Regions from separate parts of the Peribacillus sp. TE19612 genome, predicted to be linked through region 3. Evidence: riboswitches for the same ligand, from Rfam matches in the RefSeq annotation. Region 3 holds a riboswitch; each other region holds the start of a gene.
What was found. A riboswitch is a leader RNA that binds a small molecule or an ion and turns the genes downstream of it on or off. The one in region 3 is predicted to bind cobalamin.

Region 1 (5,233 bases), on a different contig from region 3:
CGATGATCGGCCAATCCGGTATCAACATTAAATCGGGTGGAAGGGGCCGGCTCTCGACATTTGTAGCGGGCGCATTCCTTATGGTATTAATCGTGGTATTGAATGATGTCCTTATCAAAATACCGATGGCTGCACTTGTCGCAGTCATGATCATGGTTTCAATCGGGACATTTGACTGGTCTTCCCTAAAGAGCCTCACTAAAGCTCCTAAGTCGGATGCAGCCGTGATGATCGTGACGGTCCTCATTGTCCTTTATACACATGACTTATCAAAAGGGGTATTTGCCGGAGTGCTTTTGAGCATGATTTTCTTCTCGGCTAAAATTTCTAAAGTGGCAGTAGAGAAAACGGCAGACATCCAGGCTAAGAAAATCACTTATCGTATCAGCGGACAAATATTTTTCGCTTCTGTCCAGGACTTTGTTTCAAAGTTCGACTTCAAGGAAAAAGCCGATGCAATCGTCATCGACTTCTCCCATTCCAAGATCTGGGATGCTTCCGCAGTCGGTGCTGTCGATACGGTTATTCTTAAATATCAGCTCTTGGGAATACCTGTCCAAGTCCAAGGACTCGATGAAGAAAGTTCGACATTGCTTGAAAAACTCGCCACCTCAGAAAGTAAAATATCTTAAAGAAGTAAAATTCTGCTGAATAGAAACTTTTCAAACCGACAAAATAGATAACATGAATCATTTCCTTTTGAAAGGAGCGAAAAGCATGACACCAGAACAGGATTATACGGCAGCAAATCTGTCACCGGATTTATTGAATGAACTGAAAAGCTTTGAAAGCAAACTTGGCGAGGAAGCCAATAAAGAATTGATTGTCATCGCCTATGAAAAAGAAAAGGAATCTTTAAATTAAGAAAAAAGACTCAAACACCCTTAATGGGATGGTTGAGTCTTTTTCTTGAATGTACAGAAAAAGGGTGCCCATGTTTTTAATGAGCAACCCTTTTCCTGTATTATTTGCTGAATACGTCGGTTAAGACCGGCACGATTTGTTTTTTACGCGATACAACGCCTTCCAACACGGCGATGTTATTGTTTAATGAAACGTCATATGCCTTTTCAACTGCATATGCCGCTTTACCAAGGGCCAAGGCAACGGAATCATTAGTCAGGATATCCGTTACGACGAATAGGAACAAGTCCAATTCCTTCACTGCGATGACCGCTTCAATCGCCGCTTCCAATTCAGCTTGCTTAGCAAGGACTTCGTTCGGATCAACAGCATTGACCTGTGCTATTTCCACTTTAGCCATTCCCATGGAGAATTCCTTTGCATCAAGAGTGATGAGCTGGGCAATCGTTTTGTCGCTTAAGTCAGCTCCCGCTTTCAACATTTCCAAGCCATATTTTTCAGCGTCGACTCCCGCAATGGCAGCCAGTTCCATTGCTGCGGCAACGTCTTGCTCCGTGCAAGTCGGGGATTTGAACAATAAAGAATCGGAAATGATGGCAGATAGCATAAGACCTGCGATTGCTTTAGGGACTTCAATGCCGTTTTCTTTATAAATTTTATTTAAGATGGTTGCCGTACAGCCAACTGGTTCCGCACGGTAATATAATGGATCGCTTGTTTCAAAGTTAGCGATACGGTGATGGTCGATAACTTCCAACACACGGACTTGGTCAATATCTTCAGCACTTTGCTGGCGTTCGTTATGATCGACCAGGATTACGCCATCAGCTTCCCCTGCAACTTTTTCCACAAGACGGGGAGCATCGAATTTGAATTGGTCCAATGCATATTGAGTTTCACCATTCACTTCACCCAGACGAACTGGTTCAGCGTTGATACCTAACTGCTTTTTCAGATCTGCATAAGCGATTGCTGAACAGATTGTGTCTGTATCCGGGTTTTTATGTCCAAAAACTAATACTTTTTCCAAGATTTTATCCCCTTTTTCATAAATATTTTTCCGCGAATCCCCTCACCGCAATAAGGGAGAGCCACCTTAACTAGACACTTTATTTTAACACAAAATCCCGTAAAATCAGCGCTTGATTTATCCATTCCCCCATAAAATCTTTCATTCCCCTATCCTCTTCCATCACTTTGTCAATAGATAAGGGTTGGTTTTTTTCAAATATATTAGTTGAATTATCATCGTATATGGCTTACGATAATATAAGCATAAATACTAGATATTGATTACATAAACAATTCCAATAACTATATATAGAATTTTTATAATCCAAGGTGCCAGTGATGGCTGAAAAGGGAATCCGGTGTAAACCCGGAACTGTCCCCGCAACTGTAAATGTGACGAAATGAGAAAACCACTGTATAGCTCTCTATACGGGAAGGACTCAAAGTAGGATGATCATGAGTCAGGAGACCTGCCTTGAATTTTTCACGTTTCTTATTCTTCGGGGATTGAGATGATGAAACGATAGTATAACGGCTATTTTTTCATGGCTCTTTTATTCTATCGTTTGATCCGCTCAATTCTTTGGGCGGTTTTTTTATTTTAGCGGAAGTTAACAAGGAGGATTATTAATGACTCAAACATATAACTCTACCATAAGTGAAAATGACACAGAAGCGAAATCCATCCAGCTTGAGACGTTATCGAAGGAATTCGAAGGCCGTCTCGATATGGAAAAGTTCAAAAGGCGTTTTACAAAATGGCTTGATCGCAAAAGTGACTCAACCGAAGAACAGGCATCAAAAAAACTGATTCAGCTCGCTCTTGAAGGCGTGGATATCGATGCTCCGGATTGGACTTTCGTTGCTGCAGCAGAACTGTTGAATACAATGTATAGGGATGCACAAGCCAATCGAGGATATGAAGGCAAGAGTTATGGCCCATTCTATGAGCTGATCACAGAACTCTCCCAGCTATCGGAAGGTCAGCGTTATCCCATTTATAAACCAGAACTGCTATCTTCATATACAAAAGCGGAAATTGAGGAATTGGGATCGGTGATCGACCCGGAAAAAGATAAATTATTCTCTTACATAGGCATCTACTTATTGAATGACCGCTATCTGGCCCGCCCAAAAAAGGACAAGGTCTTCGAACTGCCACAAGAACGTTTCATGATCATCGCGATGGAAATCATGCGAATGGAAAAAACGGAGCACCGCCTGCAACTGATAAAAGAAGCATACTGGGCCATGTCCAACCTTTATATGACCGTTGCGACTCCTACACTCTCCAATGCAGGTAAAACACATGGACAGTTAAGCTCCTGCTTTATCGACGCAATTGAAGATTCCATTGACGGAATTTACCTATCAAACTACGATGCGGCAAAAGTATCTAAATTCGGCGGTGGTGTCGGTCTTTACGTCGGTAAGGTTCGCTCGCTTGGTTCCGATATCCGCGGTTTCTCTGGAAACAGTTCCGGCACTACGCCCTGGATTCGACTATTCAACCAGACAGCTGTAAGTGTCGATCAATTGGGTCAACGTAAAGGTGCCATCGCGATTTACTTGGATGCCTGGCATAAAGATATCATGAGCTTCCTCGATTTGAAGACTCAAAACGGGGATGACAGATTAAAAGCACATGATATTTTTACAGGTGTATGCATACCGGATTTATTCATGGAGGCTGTACGCGACAGAAAAGAATGGTATCTTTTCGATCCGCATACCGTTAAGCAAACCCTTGGATTTTCACTTGAAGATCTTTATGACGAAAAGAAAGGCGAAGGAAGCTTCAGGAATCATTATGCACTTGCTGTCGAGGCCGCAGAAAATGGCACGCTTCCAAACTATAGCTTTGAAAAAATCAATGCGATGGACATCATGAAAAGCATCATGATTTCTCAATTAGAAGAAGGCGTACCGTATATGTTCTACCGCGATGAAGTGAATCGGAAGAATCCGAATAAACATAGAGGTATGATTTATTGTTCTAACCTTTGCACGGAGATTGCCCAAAACCTAAGCCCTTCGACGATTACGGATGAATATGAAACAGAAGATGGAGATGTTGTTGTAGTTCGTAAAAGCGGCGATTTCGTTGTCTGCAACCTTTCATCCATTAACTTGCCACGAGCGGTGGGCAGCGATGTTCTGGAAAGATTGATTCCCATTCAGATCCGTATGCTGGACAATGTCATTGATGTGAATAATCTTCCTGTCAAACAAGCATCCATCTCGAACAAACGGTACCGGGCAATTGGTTTAGGAACGTTTGGATGGCATCATTTACTTGCCACACAGAATATTTATTGGGAATCCGATGAGGCTGTTCACTATGCAGATGCTTTATACGAAAAGATCGCTTACTTAACTATCAAGGCATCCAATGAATTGGCCAAGGAAAAAGGATCTTACCCATATTTTGAAGGTTCTGATTGGCATACAGGGGACTATTTCGAACTGCGTGACTATACAGATCAAAAATGGCTGGATTTAAAAGCAGACGTGCAGGAGCACGGGACCCGTAATGGCTATTTAATGGCGATTGCCCCTAATTCATCGACAGCCAAAATCGGTAATTCCACGGATGGAATCGATCCTTTGTATGAAATTGAATTTTACGAAGAAAAGAAAAACTTCAAATTCAAGGTGACCGCACCAGGCTTGACGCCAAATACGTATGAATATTATAAAAAGACGCGATTCAATTTGGATCAACTGGAAAGCATCAGGCAAAATGCAGCCCGCCAACGCCATATTGACCAAGCAATCAGCTTTAATCTGTATGTACACAATACAATCAAAGCGAAGGTCCTGTTGGATATCCATTTAACAGCATGGGAAAGCGGGTTGAAATCAACGTATTATGTTCGTTCGACGTCTTCCGAATATGACAATGCCTGTGAAAGCTGTTCAAGTTAACGTCAATCATGGCCCAGTAATCTATTCTTAAAGGAGTTTTCACGAATGACCAATCATATAAAAAAAATTCGGATGCTCGAACCGACGCATCCAACCAAGGCAACCGGTGTTTTCAAAGGAGAAGCTTCAGGCTTCCTCCTTTGGAACGATATTCAGTATGAAAAATTCTATGATACCTATACACAGCTCATCAATAACTTTTGGAAGCCTTCGAGCGTGAACATGATTCAGGATAAAAAGCAGTGGGGCGAATTGGATGAAGATATCCAGGACGCTTTTCTCGATATCCTTACGATGATTGCTGGAATGGACAGTCTTCAAACGCCCACTTTAGTAGAGATCCTTCGGTACATCAAAGATCCGGCGGCAAAAGCTATCCTGGCCAACATGGCCCAGCAGGAATCGATCCATAATGAGTCTTATTCCTATA
Region 2 (5,233 bases), on a different contig from region 3:
AGAGAAGTAATAGTGAAATGGAATATCACTGTTTCCTACGTTCAGAAGTGCTTTTATCCTACATACAATTTACGGCTTTTACGGTCATACCAACAGAAAAAAACCCTGCTACAACACGGAGAAACCGCATTATAACAGGGCTTATAAACTTTAGCGTCCCAGATAGGAATCGAACCTACGACCTACAGCTTAGGAGGCTGTCGCTCTATCCTGCTGAGCTACTGGGACATATATTAAAGTCGACGACTTATTTATTATATTTCTTATAGGCAAACTTTTCAAGCTAATAGCACATACTTATGAAAAAAAATCCTCATAAATGTTTAGCGCATCGCTAAGCTCTCGTTTTTCCCCTTTTTTCATTAAATGGAATACTTTATTGTTCATGGGTTTTCTGGTACTATTATACTATAAAAAAATCAGGAGAATGATAGTGAAAAAATATAGAGTTTTAAGGATGGCGGCATTGCTGGGAATTTTGATTTTACCTGGATGCACACAAGGGATTTTAGAGGGGATAGGCACAAAGACGGCAGCGCCGATTGCGGAAGATGACATTGAAGTGGCCGAAGCGGCTGAGAATGGGAGCGGGCAGGATTCGGAGGGGCAAATCGAAACGGGAGACTGGATAAAGGCCGAGTCCCCGGTCCAGCTTCCGATATTGATGTATCACAGCATTTCCCAAGGTAATGGCCTTCGGGTTCCAAGGGAGGAATTCCGATCACAAATGGCTTGGCTTCGGGAGAATGGTTACTATACATTATCCCCTGAAGAAGCATTCCTCGTTTTATCCGAGAATCGGATGCCAAGTGAGAAGTGCGTCTGGCTTACTTTTGATGATGGCTATACAGATAACTACACGGAGGCATTCCCGATATTAAAAGAAAATGATATGAAAGCAACTGTCTTCATGATCGGGAAGTCCATAGATAAAAGTCATCACCTGACTGAAAATCAAATGTTGGAGATGAGCAGGGATGGGGTTTCGATTGAAAGCCATACCATCAACCATTTGGAGCTGAACCGCATGACGGCAGAGCAGCAAGAAGCGGAAATGGTTCAGTCGAAGGTGCTGTTCGACCGTATCATCGACCAGGACACGACAGTGCTTTCCTATCCGGTTGGCCGGTATAACGAAGAGAGTCTCAGGCTGTCAGAAGAAGCTGGATACAAGATGGCAGTCACTACCGAACCTGGGGGAGCTTCAAGCGACCAAGGATGCATGCTCTGCATCGAGTTCGGATTTCACCGGGGTTATCGATCAATGGGTTTGCGTCGCTGATTGAAAATGCTTCAAAGCATTGAAGGCGGAAGGGTCATTTCGCACTTGTTCAGAAAAATCATATAATAATCGATTCTTACATGGTGTATAATGAAGGCAGTGAAAATTATATACATATGAACGATTTGGTGTCTTAATGACTTAAAAGGGAAGTTGGTGAAATGCCAATGCGGTCCCGCCACTGTATATGGGAGCTGACGGCAGTGTACCACTGTATGAGATATGGGAAGGTGCCGTTGACGATGACCATGAGCCAGGAGACCTGCCAGAATTCGTACACCTGTAACCTACGCGGATGGGAAGGTGTGTGGCAGACACTAAGAAAGAGTCCGTATTGATATTGTTGCCATGCAAGCATCTTCCGTTTAACGGGAGATGCTTTTTGTTTTGGGGGCATCTTCCAGGATTGGTTTTCTCTGTTAGGTATGAAGAAATTAAATAAAAAGATTGTGGGGAATGAAAATGAAGAAGATTTTTGGTCTGATACTGTTGATGTTACTGACTGCAGGCATGATGGTTGGCTGCGGTGGCGCTGCTGACGAAGGAAATGAAAAGCAGCAAACGAACCATGCACAACACGAGGCTTTCCCGATTACGATTAAAGATGCAAGTGGGGAAAAAGTAACGATAGAAAAAGAACCGAAGAAAATCGTTTCGTTGATACCAAGTAATACGGAAGTGGTCTTTGCACTTGGTTTGGGTAAAAAGGTCGTTGGTGTTTCCGACAATGATAATTACCCGGAGGAAACAAAAGAAATTGAAAAAGTTGGCGGAATGGAAATGAACACGGAGCTGATTGTCTCCATGAAGCCTGACCTTGTTCTTGCACATGCATCAAGTGCCCATAATTCAAATGAGGGTTTACAGCAGCTTAAGGATGCTGGAATAGATGTACTCGTAGTCAATGATGCCCAAAGCTTCGACCAAGTCTATGAATCTATTGAAATGATTGGACAGGCAACGGGAGAACATGATAAGGCAAACGAAATCGTTGCGGGTATGAAAACGAAGCTCAAGGATATCCAGGAAAAAGCCAAGTCCGTAAAGAAAGAGGATAGGAAGACCGTTTTAGTGGAAGTTTCGCCTTCACCGGAAATATACACACCTGGAAAAAATACTTTCATGAATGAGATGCTTCATATTATTTCAGCGGATAATGCGGCTGCTGAATTGGACGGTTGGGCAAAAATTGATGAAGAGTCGATGATTGCTGCAAATCCTGATGTCATCATTACAACGTATGGTTATTATACGAAAGATGCAGTAAGTGAAGTGACGGCCCGAAAAGGATGGCAAGACGTAAATGCTGTTAAGAATGGCCAAGTCTTTGATGTCCATTCTGACTTGGTGACCCGTTCCGGTCCACGCTTAATAGAGGGAGTAGAGGAACTTGCCAAATCAGTCTATCCGAACCAATTCGACAACTAAATGGGCGTTTGCGTATTTGATTGCGTTGTTGATTTTGTTATTCGCAATGACGATAGGCATTTCCTTTGGTTCGGTGCCAGTACCGATTCCCGTACTTATACAAATAATCGGCAAGGAGATTTTCCACTTGCCGATTTCTGCCGATCCGGATGTGATGCTAACGAATATCGTGATGAACATCCGCTTGCCGCGGGTGCTGCTCGCTGGTTTGGTTGGGGCATCACTTGCGATTGCGGGTGCGGCTTTTCAGGGACTGCTCCGGAACCCGCTCGCTGATCCTTACACATTAGGTATTTCATCAGGAGCATCGGTCGGAGCCGTTTTGACAATATTCTTGAATATATCACTGCCATTCATCGGTTTATATACCCTTCCGGCATTGAGTATCTTATGTTCAGTGCTCACGATGCTCTGCGTACTGACTTTTGCAAAAAAAATGGATCGATCGATGAAAGTGGAAACGATCATTTTAACGGGAATCATTTTCAGCTCGTTTTTAAGTGCCTTCATTTCATTGATGATTGCGCTGACGGGTGATGAATTAAGACAAATCATCGGCTGGCTGATGGGAAGCGTCTCAATGCGCGGATGGAATTATATCGTAATCATTTTGCCGTTTTTTATCATTGGTTCGTTGACCTTGATCATGAATACAAGTGAATTGAATGCGATGACTTTCGGGGAAGACCGGGCAAAACACTTAGGTGTGAATGTCAAGCGGCGGAAAATGTGGATCTTGATAGCCGGTTCGACTTTGACAGGGGCAGCAGTTGCCGTTTCAGGGGCGATTGGTTTTGTAGGATTGGTCATTCCTCATTTTGTCCGAAAGATTTGGGGACCTGACCATAAACATTTGCTTCCGTTGTCATTGTTGATAGGAGGCGGATTCTTGATATTGGCCGATTTTGTAGCACGAACGATCATTGCCCCATCGGAACTGCCGATCGGGGTGATCACCTCACTTATCGGGGCACCTGCATTTGCGCTGATTTTATTAAAGAGACGGAGAGAAGGGTAAAAACGGATGCTTGAAGTAAAAGGGTTAACAGGTGGATATCACAACAAAGCTGTTTTGGACTCTGTCTCTTTTGATGTACATAAAGGGGAATTATTCGGGATTCTTGGTCCTAATGGCAGCGGGAAAACGACGCTTTTAAGTATGCTTAGCGGGGTGCTCGATTATAAAGGCGGAAGCGTACGGATAAGCGGCAGGGATTTGAAGGATTATTCGTCAAAACAACTTGCACAGGTCATTGCCGTGCTCCCTCAACATTCCTCATTAGCTTTCTCCTATACAGTAAAAGAGACGGTCTCACTTGGGCGATATGCCCATCAATCAGGTTGGTTCCATAGTTGGTCCGCAGAAGATGAATCGATTGTCCAGCGGGTGATGGAACAAACGGGAGTAGCTGATTTTCAGGATCTTCATTTTGATCGATTATCAGGAGGGGAAAGACAGAGGGTCCTGCTGGCACAGGCCCTTGCCCAAGAGCCGGAAATCCTTTTTTTGGACGAACCTACGAACCATTTGGATCTTTCCTATCAAAAAGATCTTCTTGATCTAATGAGGAAAATGGCAAAAGAGCAGAAGTTGACCGTTATTTCAATTTTTCATGATTTGAATTTGGCTGGATTATATTGTGATCGGCTTATGCTGCTTGAGAAAGGGCAGATTCAGGTTGTTGATGTGCCGAATGAAGTGCTTCAACAGGAACGGATTCAGGATGTATATCATACGACGATCGAAAAACACCCACATCCCGCCCTTCCGAAACCGCAAATGTTCATCGTTCCAGAAAAGCATGGCCAGGATACTATCCCGTTGGAAATTGATGATTCTTATTTGACAGTCGGATTTGAGATGATTCAATTGAAGTCTCCGATCCCGCTTAGAACGATGTCTTCTGGAGTGACTGGTTCGGGGACGGGCTGGCATAAGTATTTTGTGAATAGGCACGTCCATCATGGCTATGATTGCGAGGATCATCATGTTGAAATGGCCGACTATTTAACAACTCATGGTTTTGAGCCTCAGGAAACGGTAGGGATGATGACAGCTGTCTTTCTCGATACGGTCGCAAGCAAGCTATTAAGAGCTGAAGATTTCTCGGTTTTTATCATTGTGACGGCCGGTGTAGGGAATGCCATCGACGCTTCATTAGCTGACAGGCATTCTTGGAGTTCCGCTCCAGGAACGATAAATACATGGATATTCGTAAATGGGCATTTGGCAGAAGAGGCATATATCCACAGTATAGTGACTGCGACCGAGGCAAAAGTAAAAGCGCTTCATGATTTGCATGTCATGGATAAGGTGACAAATACTTGTGCAACAGGAACATCGACAGACAGCATGTTGATAGCGGCAACTCAAAGAGGGGCAAAGCTTCAATATGCAGGCACCATCACTCCGTTAGGGAAGCTGATCAGTCGCGGTGTATATGATTGTACAGTGCAAGCCTTAACGAATAATCGGAAACGGATTGAGGAATTATGATTTATCACCATCTTTTTGCGGTTACG
Region 3 (5,233 bases):
GACAATCGCGATCAGCCAATTGCGTGAGGAATAGGTGTAAGTATCCTCGATATAGGAAAGGTTCTCCTGATAGCCTCTTGCGTTCATGGCCATCGTCAACTGTCCAGAGCGCTGCAATACTCCTAAAAATAATGATGAAATTAGTAATCCGAGAGATCGAATGCCTTTCCTAAACGAACCATACCCCAGCCGTGAAGCTTGTGATTGGTGAATGGCCAAAGCCGTATCTAAAAAAATAAAGATGAATCGATAGGTCAATTCTATTAAATCGACCAATAACGAAGGCACTTTAAATTTTCGCAGCACGGATAGGATGACGGTAATGGGTGTAGTTAAGGTAAGGAAATATAAACAGCTGATGCTGCAGAATACGACAGTGATCAAATTGGCCACCGTACCAAAGCTGTCATCGCTGATGAATATTTGCCAATTCCCGATCTTCCAGGACCACCATATATTCGAAATCGAAGTGAATTTACCAGTGAAAGAAAAAAGGATGGTAATGGTTCCTGATAGTATAAAAAATCCTGGTAATAGAAGTAATTTAAGATAATAAGAAAGAGGGATTTTTGCCGCAAAAATGATTAAAGCGCTCATCACCGTAAAAGTGATGAGCGAAACGGCCATATCCCTTACCGTTAACGAAAACAGCAAAAGAGAGAGTGCAAAAACCATCTTTTCCAACGGATGTACATCCTTTAGCCCATTGAAATAGGCATATTTATCAATGAGTAACATGCTTCGATTTTTCGGGAATTTCTTGTTTGGTTTGCTTATTCCTTTGTCTCGTTACACCTATGAAATACCCAATGAAACCAGCTCCGATTGCAGCTTGCAGCGCAAATAATAAGCTTTCGGTTTCTGCACCTGGCGGCTCCCAAATACTGTTGAACCATGGCTTGTATTCCGGCTGGATCTTAGTGATGGCTTCCTCAGCTTCGCCGTCGGCACCGCCAAATTCCGTTCCTTGTTGGGTGATTAACGGTATGGTTGCAAGAATGACAACCAGGAAAAGCAGCAGTAAACTTTTTTTCATTTTAACGGGCCTCCTTAGATAAAACTCGCAGCAATTTCAATTCGCCTAGATTGTATTTTTTCAAGAAATTCATTACGACGACTGTCAATAACCCCTCACTGATGGCCAAGGGAATTTGGGTCAGGGCAAAAATCCCTGCAAATTTACTGAAAGAGGCCATGAATCCTCCTACCTCGGAAGGGAAAGCAAGAGCAAGTTGAACAGAAGTTACCACATAGGTGCCCAAATCCCCAAAAGCAGCTGCCAAGAATACGGCAAGTGAAAAAGACCACCCCAATTTAGTTGCGCCCTTGAAGACAAAGTAAGCAATGAACGGTCCGCAAACGGCCATGGAGAATGCATTGGCCCCTAATGTCGTCAAACCTCCGTGTGCCAGTAAAACAGCTTGAAATAACAGAACGATGGAGCCGACTACACTCATGGCCAATGGTCCGAATAGTATGGAACCTAAACCAACTCCGGTAGGGTGCGAAGAACTTCCCGTAACGGAAGGAATCTTTAGGGCCGATAATATAAATACAAATGCGCCCGATAGGCCTAGTATCATTTTTGTTTCTGGGTTTTCCCTTACTTTGGACCTAATGGACCGGTACCCCAGGATTAAAAATGGAAGCGACACGGCCCACCAGAATATAGCCCATTCTATGGGTAAAAAGCCCTCCATGATATGCATGGCCAATGCCCGTTTCGGGACAAAAAGCAGTAAAATGACAAAATAAATAATTTTCCAATTGGTTCTTTTCATTCTTTCTCCTTTCAACACTTTTAATTGTTCTGATCAATCTTGAGAAGAAAAGCGGCGCCCAAACTAAAAAGCACTTCTCTCAAAGGAAAGAAGTGCGTAATGAACAGGAATTTTGCAACATGAACCAACCTTGGGCCATTCTGCCTGATCCGCACGCCCATCCTCGTAGGCTGAAACAGTTTCACGCTTCATGGCAGGTCTCCTGGCTTTGGTTCATCATCCCATTACATCCTTCCCATCTCATTTGACAGTGGATTAAAGTTAAAGTAATGGAACTTCCCTTTACAGTGGCGGGACCGCTCCGGATTTTCACCGGCTTCCCTTTTAAGCTGAATTCCGAGAAATTCAACACCATGAAACTTATGTAATTATTTAGAAAATTCTCGTATAGTGTACCATAAAGAAATAATTCCAGCTACACTATCTTTTTTTTTGGGTCGAAGTTTGTTGCGAGGAAAGGATTGTAACTGGTTTTACACGTTTAAACTTTTCTAAACAGTCGGAATAAACTATTGAATTTTGACAAAGTTGTTATATGATAGATTAAGTTAGTTGGAAATGTATAATAAAACCAAATATTTCATTTTAAAAGTGCCCTTGTATGAATAATCAAGGGATAATAGGGAAATCGGTGAAAATCCGATGCAGCCCCCGCTACTGTAAACGCTGATGAAATTGTCGATAGCCACTGGCATGATGCCGGGAAGGGACAAAGTAAAATGAAGCGTAAGCCAGGAAACCTGCTTTTAAAATTGCATGATACTTTTCGGAGGGAAAGGTAGAAGGACTATGACGATTTTGGGAGGATTTGGCAAGCTTGCCTTTGGCTCCTCATTCATATAGTTTTTTTAAACCTTGACTCTTATGTTAAGGTTTTTTATTTTGCCTTTTCCCTGAACTCAGGAGGAAGAAGATGACTACTTGGAACTTGACGGGTACAAATACGCATCTGTTGATTTGTAATGGGAGCAGCTGCATGAAAAAGGGCGGGGAAGAAGTAACCCAAGCGATTCGCGATGAAATTGCTTCAAAAGGACTGGATCTGAAAATCCATACAACGAGGACACGCTGTAACGGGAGATGTAAGGATGCCTGCGTAGTTATTGCCTATCCCCAAGGAAACTGGTATCGAGTGGAAACGCCTGATTTCGGTCGGCAGATCGTCAGTAATATCGATGATGGTGAGTTTGTTCCACAGATGATCTATCAATACAAAGACGGGGAAATGACCCCTAATCCAGATTTTCCTGCTCATACGGGTATTTCAAAGAACAAAGCGTAAAAGGAGATGTCTTAATGAGTACAAACGGTAAATTATTCGTCGTGGGCTTTGGGCCCGGGAATTTTGAACACATTACCAAACGTGCCGTCGAAGCCCTTCAAGAAAGTGACTACATCATTGGTTATAAAACTTATGTTGAACTCATTCAGGGACTGCTAACAGATCAAACGATCATTAGTACGGGGATGACCGAAGAGGTATCACGTGCACAGGAAGCGGTGAAACAAGCGGAGCTGGGAAAGAAAGTGGCGGTGATTTCCAGTGGGGATGCCGGAGTTTACGGGATGGCAGGGTTGGTCTATGAAGTATTGATTGAAAAAGGCTGGAAAGAAGAAACTGGAGTGGGCATTGAAGTCATTCCTGGCATCTCAGCAATCAACTCATGTGCGTCTTTACTTGGGGCGCCTGTCATGCACGATTCGTGTACGATCAGCCTCAGTGATCATTTAACTCCTTGGGAACTGATCGCTAAAAGGGTTGAAGCAGCTGCAATGGCAGACTTTGTCATTGCACTGTATAATCCGCGCAGCGGCAGGCGGACCCGGCAAATTGTTGAAACACAGAAAATTCTCCTTCGCTACCGCTCGCCGGATACACCTGTCGGGTTGGTGAAAAGTGCTTATCGCGATAGGCAGGATATTGTCATTACCAATTTGAAGGATATGTTGAATCACGATATTGGAATGTTGACCACCGTCATTATCGGTAATTCATCCACCTTTTTATATGACGACAAAATCATCACACCAAGAGGCTATCAAAGAAAATATACGTTGAATTCGGAAAAGCAAACTTTGAAGCCGCATCAGCGACTGCAAAAAGAAGCGGAACCGTGGGCATTAGATCAAGAAGCCTTACCCGAGTCCGCTGGAGGAGTTGGCTTACTTACAAAAGCACCTGAAAAGAAGCAAGCTTCCTTCGAAATGGCAATGGAGGCCCTGTCAAGAGTCAAGGGTCAAGCCGTTCAGCAATCCATTAAGCCGGTTGTTCAGCAAAAAATGGAGTCGGTGTTCGAACTTGCCGTTAGTCCAGGTGTGGCGAATAAACAATTCACTCCCAAACAAATGATGACACTTGCGGAAGTTGTCGGGGAAAAGGGAACGATGGAATACACGCCAAATCATAAAATCGTCTTAAAGATTCCGACAACGGATCCGGAAGTCATTACGGGGAAATTGCAATCAGCAAACTTTCTTTTGTCGCCGATTGGAGATGTACTGACATTAAAAGCCTGTGATTTCTGTGATGGTGAAAAAGCGGAATCCATTCCTTATGCGGACGAAATACACCGGGTGCTTGGCGGAATGAGCATGCCCAAGGAACTGAACATCGGCTTTAATGGGTGTGGGATGGCTTGTTATAGTGCTGTGATGGATGATATCGGGATTGTCTTCCGAAAAGGGAAGTTCGACTTATTTCTTGGAGCTAAACCGGTTGGAAGAACAGCCCATCCGGGTCAGCCGGTAGCGGAAGGCATTGAACCGGAACAGCTTGTAGAACTGATCACGGACATTGTCGGCGAGTATAAGCAAAATGCCCATCCAAATGAGCGGCTTTTTAAATACTTCAAACGTTCGAAAAAGATACAGAATTTTTCTTATCAGGACATCGCTCCCAAAATAAACATAGAGCCTGCGCCTTGTGAAGACTAATCAAGAGGGGGAAAGTAAATGAAAGCAGTTTTGTTCGTAGGACACGGAAGCCGGTTGGCTTCGGGAAATGAAGAAGTCCGTCATTTTATTGAAAATATGATTCCGGCAATGGACGGGCGTTTCCTAGTGGAAACGTGCTTCTTGGAATTTGCGGCACCGAATATATCCAAAGGAATTGATAATTGTGTAAAACGAGGGGCTACTGAAGTTATCGTCATACCGATCATTTTGTTGCATGCAGGACATTCGAAATTACATATCCCAGCTGAAATAGAGGATGGGAAAACCAAGTATCCAGAAGTGAAATTCACATATGGCCAAACGATCGGGGTCCACCATGATGTATTGACGATCCTGACAGACCGTCTTGAGGAAGCGGGATTCGATACGACCTCTGAACATTCAGAGACAGCGATATTGCTAATTGGCCGAGGCGGCAGTGATGCTGATGCAAATAGTGATATATTTAAAATTTCACGATTATTATGGGAAAAATTAAACGTTAAATGGGTCGAAAC
Region 4 (5,233 bases), on a different contig from region 3:
TTCCCCGACTTCAATCTTTCTATCCCACAATTCTTCCTTTTCATTCTTCATAAGCAGCTTCAATTTCTTTTCATATTGCAAAAGCATCCCTATCGTATACTCGGCCATCGGGATTTTATGAATGCCTCTAGCGTTGGTCACTATAATGCCTCGTTCCTCGATGGCTTTAAATGGCATTAGTTCCATCCCTGCACTCATGACCATGATCCATTTCAAGTTCGCTGCTTTCCCAATGATTTCTTCAGTTAAATCTTCACCATATGTAATTAAGATTTCCGCTTCAGGAAGCGGCCCATCCTTCCATCCTTTTTGATAAATGAAGTTCAAATCAGGAAAAGCTTTCATTATTTTCGTTTGGATACCTTCATTCGGAATGACAGTCGAAAGTATTAACATGTTTATCTCTCCCTTTTAATTAACATAAAAAAACACGGGCTCTATGTGTCCCGCGCAACTTTCTCTGAGGAGGTATTCCCTTAATAAAGCATATTCGGGTGTCCCCTTTTTGAGTTGGACAAAAGCCTTACCCTTATTAAAAAAGGCTTTATTTTAAAGAATTTGGGTTTAATGCATGTAATTCCGGCAAAACAAAAAAGCCATCCCTTCTGATCAGGACGTCGTCGAAATAGATGTCACCGCCCCCATATTCCGGACGCTGTATCAAGACCATATCCCAATGTATCGATGACCGGTTTCCATTATCCGCTTCATCATAGGCAAGCCCAAGAGCCAAGTGCAGACTCCCGCTTATTTTCTCATCAAACAAAATATCGTCCATAGGTTCCAATATGTATGGATTGATTCCAATAGCGAACTCCCCTATAAACCGGGACCCTTCATCAATATTCAGGATTTGGTTCATTTCAGGGTCACGATTGGAAGTCGCTTTAATGATTTTCCCCTTTTTGAAGTTTAATTCTATGTCACTAAAGGTGATTCCTTCATAGGTTGTGGGTGTGTTGAAGGATATCCTTCCATTGAGACTATCTTTTATGGGTGCCGTAAATACTTCCCCATCCGGTAAATTCTTTTTTCCGGCACATATGACGGCCGTCATGCCTTTGATGGAAAAGGTCAAATCTGTCCTTGGTGAAACGATCCTGACTTTGTCAGTACGTTGCATCAATTGTTTTAACGGCTTCAAAGCCGCCTCCATTTTCCCGTAATCCATTGTGCATACGTTCAAAAGAAAGTCTTCGTACCTATTGAAGGTCATGCCGGCTTTTTGCGCTGATGCCTTGGTGGGGTAATTAAGTAAGACCCAACGTCGGTTGTTTACATAAAAAAGTGTAGGGGAATTCATGGCCTCCCCTTGAAGACGGTGCCTCTCGATGGGAACATCAGTCATTTCCGCATTGTTTTCTTCCCCAGTGATGATGATGACCGCATCGATATCCGTATATTTCTTCAAGGCCCATTGTGAAGCTGTGTCAAGCTGCTCCTTCACATTCCCTAGTAACAGGTGGCGGCTTATCTCATCGTCCTCGAGTTCCACATATGGATAAGCACCCACTCTGTATATTTCATCAATCAACTCTTTCAATAATGGTTTCGTGTTGATATGCCCCCGTATGAGGATTCTCTCTTTAGGCTGTAATTGTATCGAATGATGAATCAGCCTGGCTGCAAGCTTCGTTATCCTCTCATCCTTCATCTGCCTATCCCTTATTTTTCGAGTTCGCGAAGAGTTTCAAGCGCTTCTTCGACGTGGCCTTTAACCTTTACTTTACGCCATTCTTTGACTACATTTCCAACCTTATCAATCAGGAAAGTTGAACGTTCAATGCCCATATACTCCTTGCCGAAGTTCTTTTTCAATTGCCAAACATCAAATGATTCAGCTGCTTCATGATTTTCGTCAGCCAGCAGCAGAAAAGGCAATCCATGTTTTTCGATGAATTTTTCATGACGTGCCGCTGGATCTGGGCTGATACCAAGGATGACCGCGTTCAATTCCTCGAATTGCTCATTATGGTCCCGGAAATCACAGGCCTCCGTCGTGCAACCTGGCGTCATGTCTTTTGGGTAAAAATATAAAACAATGTTTTTCCCCTTAAAATCCGATAGGGAAACCATTTCACCATTGTTTGCAGGGAGTTTGAAATCAGGTGCTTTTTCTCCAATTTTAACAGTCATATTGAACCCTCCATTTCTTTCATTATGGTAAGAGTACCCAATAATCGAAAGAAACACAACTTTCATTTATCCTTCCTATCTTTCTGCTCCAGATCGATCACCGTACGAATCACGAACGCTGCCGGCAGTGTATACCCAATGAAGGCCTGAATGGTAGCTATCATCCTGCCCATGCCAATCGGGGCTATATCTCCATACCCTACAGAAAACATCGTCATCGCACTAAAATAAAAAGAAGTCTTCAATTGTTCATAGAAAGTCCCATCCAACCGATTGCCCATATCAAGAATCACCGAATGATTCTGAAGCTCGTATAATAAATATATCAGTGCAAATCCAACTAATATCGTCGCATATAAATTGCCAAGCCACAGCATATCCTCAAGAGAAAACTTCTTTCCTCCCGACTCAACAAGAAATAACGTACGAATGCTCATCACCATGCAAAAAATGATTCCTGCAATCAAGATGTAGAAAGTCATCCCCCACGCCCCATTTCAAAACGCCACTCCCTCTATACATACTCCCTGTCCAAACAATATATTCTTTTTTAGGAATCAGCCTTATCACCGACAAACTTTAAACGGAAACTTTCCCGAATCTTTTTTCCATGTTGACCCTTTTGGTCGGATATGTTAAGATTGTCTAAATTTTTATAATAATTTTTATTTTATAAATATTTGACCTGCAAACAATTAACAAGGCAGGTTTTGCAAAATTTCATATGTGGAAATAGGTTCCTAATTTTCATTAGGATTAAAAGGGAAGTCCGGTGTAATTCCGGCACGGTCCCGCCACTGTAATGGGAATGTTAGCGTCAATCAATATGCCACTGATCAACGGATCGGGAAGGCCAGCCGCTAATGATATTCCCTAAGTCAGGAGACCTGCCTATCTCGACAACACTGTTTTAACCTACGGGAGATAGGGAGGTGTTAGGGACCTTATAATTGTAAGGGGCATTTTGCATGCCTCTTTATTTTAAGCATTTCTAACTTTCTTTTTTGACGGTTAGGAATGCTTTTTTTATTGTTCGAACAAATGAATGTAGGAGGATGGGAATTTTGAAAAGCAGCAGTTTGGGTTACCCTCGAATCGGGGAAGATCGTGAATGGAAACGTACATTGGAAGCTTACTGGTCCGGTAAAATCGATGAAGCGGAATTTACGTCACAACTAAAAGCCATCCGTTTAGGCAACTTACAAAAACAGAAGCAACAAGGCATTGATATCATCCCTGTCAACGACTTCACTTTTTATGATCAAATGCTCGATATGTCCGTCATGTTCGGTCTTGTTCCTGAACGTTATTCAGCATATGAAGGCGGAAGCGTCCCCCTTTCCGTTTATTATTCAATGGCCCGCGGAAACAATGATGAAGTCGCTTCCGAAATGACGAAATGGTTCAATACGAACTATCACTATATTGTCCCTGAATTAAAACTGGCACAGCTTACTTTAACAGAAAATAAACCACTTACAGCATATCGGGAAGCCAAGGAAAAGCTAGGAATCGAAACAAAGCCCGTTTTGATCGGACCTTATACTTTCCTCTCCCTTTCAAAAGGCTTCAATAAACAAGAAATCCCTGGCATCATCCTGAGCCTGCTTCCCCTATACACGCAAATCCTGCGGGAGTTGGAGCAAGAAGGCGTGAAGTGGGTTCAAATGGACGAACCTTCCCTTGTTTCATCCATTTCCAAGGATGATATGCAAACCGTTACTTACCTCTATGAAAAACTGAATGAAGCAGCACCAAACCTGAACATCATGCTACAAACATACTTTGATGCGGTGGAACATTACCAAGAAGTCATCGAATTACAAGTCCAAGGGATCGGTCTTGATTTTGTACATGATAAAGGGAGGAATTTAAGTAACCTTGAGGCATTCGGTTTCCCGAAGGACAAAGTGCTTGCAGCGGGTGTGATTGACGGAAAAAACATTTGGCTATCTGATTTATCCCAAAAAATCGAATTGATCGAGACACTTAAGAAACAGGTAGCCGAGGACCAAATCTGGCTACAGCCCTCTTGTTCCCTGCTTCATGTCCCGGTGACCGTTCGTAATGAAACCGCCCTTTCAAAAGAAGTGAAAGAGGCCCTTGCTTTCGCTGATGAGAAACTTGAGGAAATCACACTTTTGGTCAAAGGGAATAATCAAGGCATTGAAGCAATCGCCGAAAAAGTCGATGCCAATATATTTACGATTCAAACGTTAGCCAATTCAAATGTCCGTAATCACGGGTCTGTACAATCCAATGTCGAAAAGGTTAAAACCAGGACCGCCGGCCGTCAGCTTCCATTTAAAGACCGTTACCAAAAACAACAGGAATTTTTCAAATTGCCTTTTCTCCCTTCGACTACAATCGGCAGCTTTCCGCAGACATTTGAAGTTAAACAAGCACGCGGGAAATTCAATAGAGGAGAATGGACAGCCCAGCAATATGAAACATTCGTTAACGAAGAAATCGGCAGGTGGATCGAAATCCAAGAAGAAATCGGTTTGGATGTTCTCGTTCACGGGGAATTCGAACGGACGGATATGGTTGAATACTTCGGCCATAAATTAGGCGGATTCGTCTTTTTAGAAAAGGGTTGGGTACAATCCTATGGGTCCCGCTGTGTGAAACCGCCAGTCATCTACGGCGACATCCATTTCATCGAACCGATGACAGTCAAGGAAAGTGTATACGCACAATCACTGACGAAGAAGACGGTGAAGGGAATGCTGACAGGTCCTGTTACGATTTTGAACTGGTCATTTGTCCGTGATGATATTTCCAGGGAGAATGTTTGCTATCAGCTGGCGCTCGCTTTGGAAAAAGAAGTCATTGCCTTGGAATCTGCTGGAATTAAAATGATTCAGGTTGATGAGCCTGCACTTAGAGAAGGTCTGCCATTGAAAAAAAGCGATCGCGACGAGTATTTGAACTGGGCAGTGAATTCATTCTTGATATCCACATCAAGCGTGGAGGATACAACCCAAATTCACACGCATATGTGCTATTGCGACTTCAACAGTTTCATGGACGTCATCTCCTCCCTCGATGCCGATGTAATTTCCATCGAAACATCCCGCAGTCATGGGGAGCTCGC

Region 1: it holds a riboswitch for cobalamin, as region 3 does, so the genes downstream of both, ACZ9AO_RS07215 (ribonucleoside-diphosphate reductase subunit alpha) here and ACZ9AO_RS01610 ((2Fe-2S) ferredoxin domain-containing protein) in region 3, are expected to answer to the same signal.
Region 2: it holds a riboswitch for cobalamin, as region 3 does, so the genes downstream of both, ACZ9AO_RS18135 (ABC transporter substrate-binding protein) here and ACZ9AO_RS01610 ((2Fe-2S) ferredoxin domain-containing protein) in region 3, are expected to answer to the same signal.
Region 4: it holds a riboswitch for cobalamin, as region 3 does, so the genes downstream of both, metE (5-methyltetrahydropteroyltriglutamate--homocysteine S-methyltransferase) here and ACZ9AO_RS01610 ((2Fe-2S) ferredoxin domain-containing protein) in region 3, are expected to answer to the same signal.

The regions. Positions count from the first base shown of each region.
Region 1 covers NZ_JBWCCL010000003.1:262,221-267,453, reverse strand. The annotation lists gene ACZ9AO_RS07230 (SulP family inorganic anion transporter) at 1-632, shown strand, start outside; gene ACZ9AO_RS07225 (hypothetical protein) at 718-864, shown strand; gene ACZ9AO_RS07220 (manganese-dependent inorganic pyrophosphatase) at 965-1,894, opposite strand; cobalamin riboswitch at 2,187-2,367, shown strand; gene ACZ9AO_RS07215 (ribonucleoside-diphosphate reductase subunit alpha) at 2,506-4,803, shown strand; gene ACZ9AO_RS07210 (ribonucleotide-diphosphate reductase subunit beta) at 4,849-5,233, shown strand, end outside.
Region 2 covers NZ_JBWCCL010000010.1:86,838-92,070, reverse strand. The annotation lists tRNA gene ACZ9AO_RS18145 (tRNA-Arg) at 155-228, opposite strand; partial or broken gene ACZ9AO_RS18140 (polysaccharide deacetylase family protein) at 428-1,305, shown strand; cobalamin riboswitch at 1,392-1,566, shown strand; gene ACZ9AO_RS18135 (ABC transporter substrate-binding protein) at 1,745-2,710, shown strand; gene ACZ9AO_RS18130 (FecCD family ABC transporter permease) at 2,673-3,728, shown strand; gene ACZ9AO_RS18125 (heme ABC transporter ATP-binding protein) at 3,735-5,207, shown strand; gene cbiB (adenosylcobinamide-phosphate synthase CbiB) at 5,204-5,233, shown strand, end outside.
Region 3 covers NZ_JBWCCL010000001.1:339,634-344,866, forward strand. The annotation lists gene cbiQ (cobalt ECF transporter T component CbiQ) at 1-738, opposite strand, end outside; gene ACZ9AO_RS01600 (energy-coupling factor ABC transporter substrate-binding protein) at 725-1,036, opposite strand; gene ACZ9AO_RS01605 (energy-coupling factor ABC transporter permease) at 1,038-1,781, opposite strand; cobalamin riboswitch at 1,957-2,152, opposite strand; cobalamin riboswitch at 2,354-2,543, shown strand; gene ACZ9AO_RS01610 ((2Fe-2S) ferredoxin domain-containing protein) at 2,695-3,063, shown strand; gene cobJ (precorrin-3B C(17)-methyltransferase) at 3,078-4,715, shown strand; gene ACZ9AO_RS01620 (sirohydrochlorin chelatase) at 4,734-5,233, shown strand, end outside.
Region 4 covers NZ_JBWCCL010000005.1:4,487-9,719, forward strand. The annotation lists gene ACZ9AO_RS10235 (D-2-hydroxyacid dehydrogenase) at 1-396, opposite strand, end outside; gene ACZ9AO_RS10240 (aminopeptidase) at 545-1,654, opposite strand; gene bcp (thioredoxin-dependent thiol peroxidase) at 1,666-2,136, opposite strand; gene ACZ9AO_RS10250 (potassium channel family protein) at 2,199-2,618, opposite strand; cobalamin riboswitch at 2,854-3,045, shown strand; gene metE (5-methyltetrahydropteroyltriglutamate--homocysteine S-methyltransferase) at 3,192-5,233, shown strand, end outside.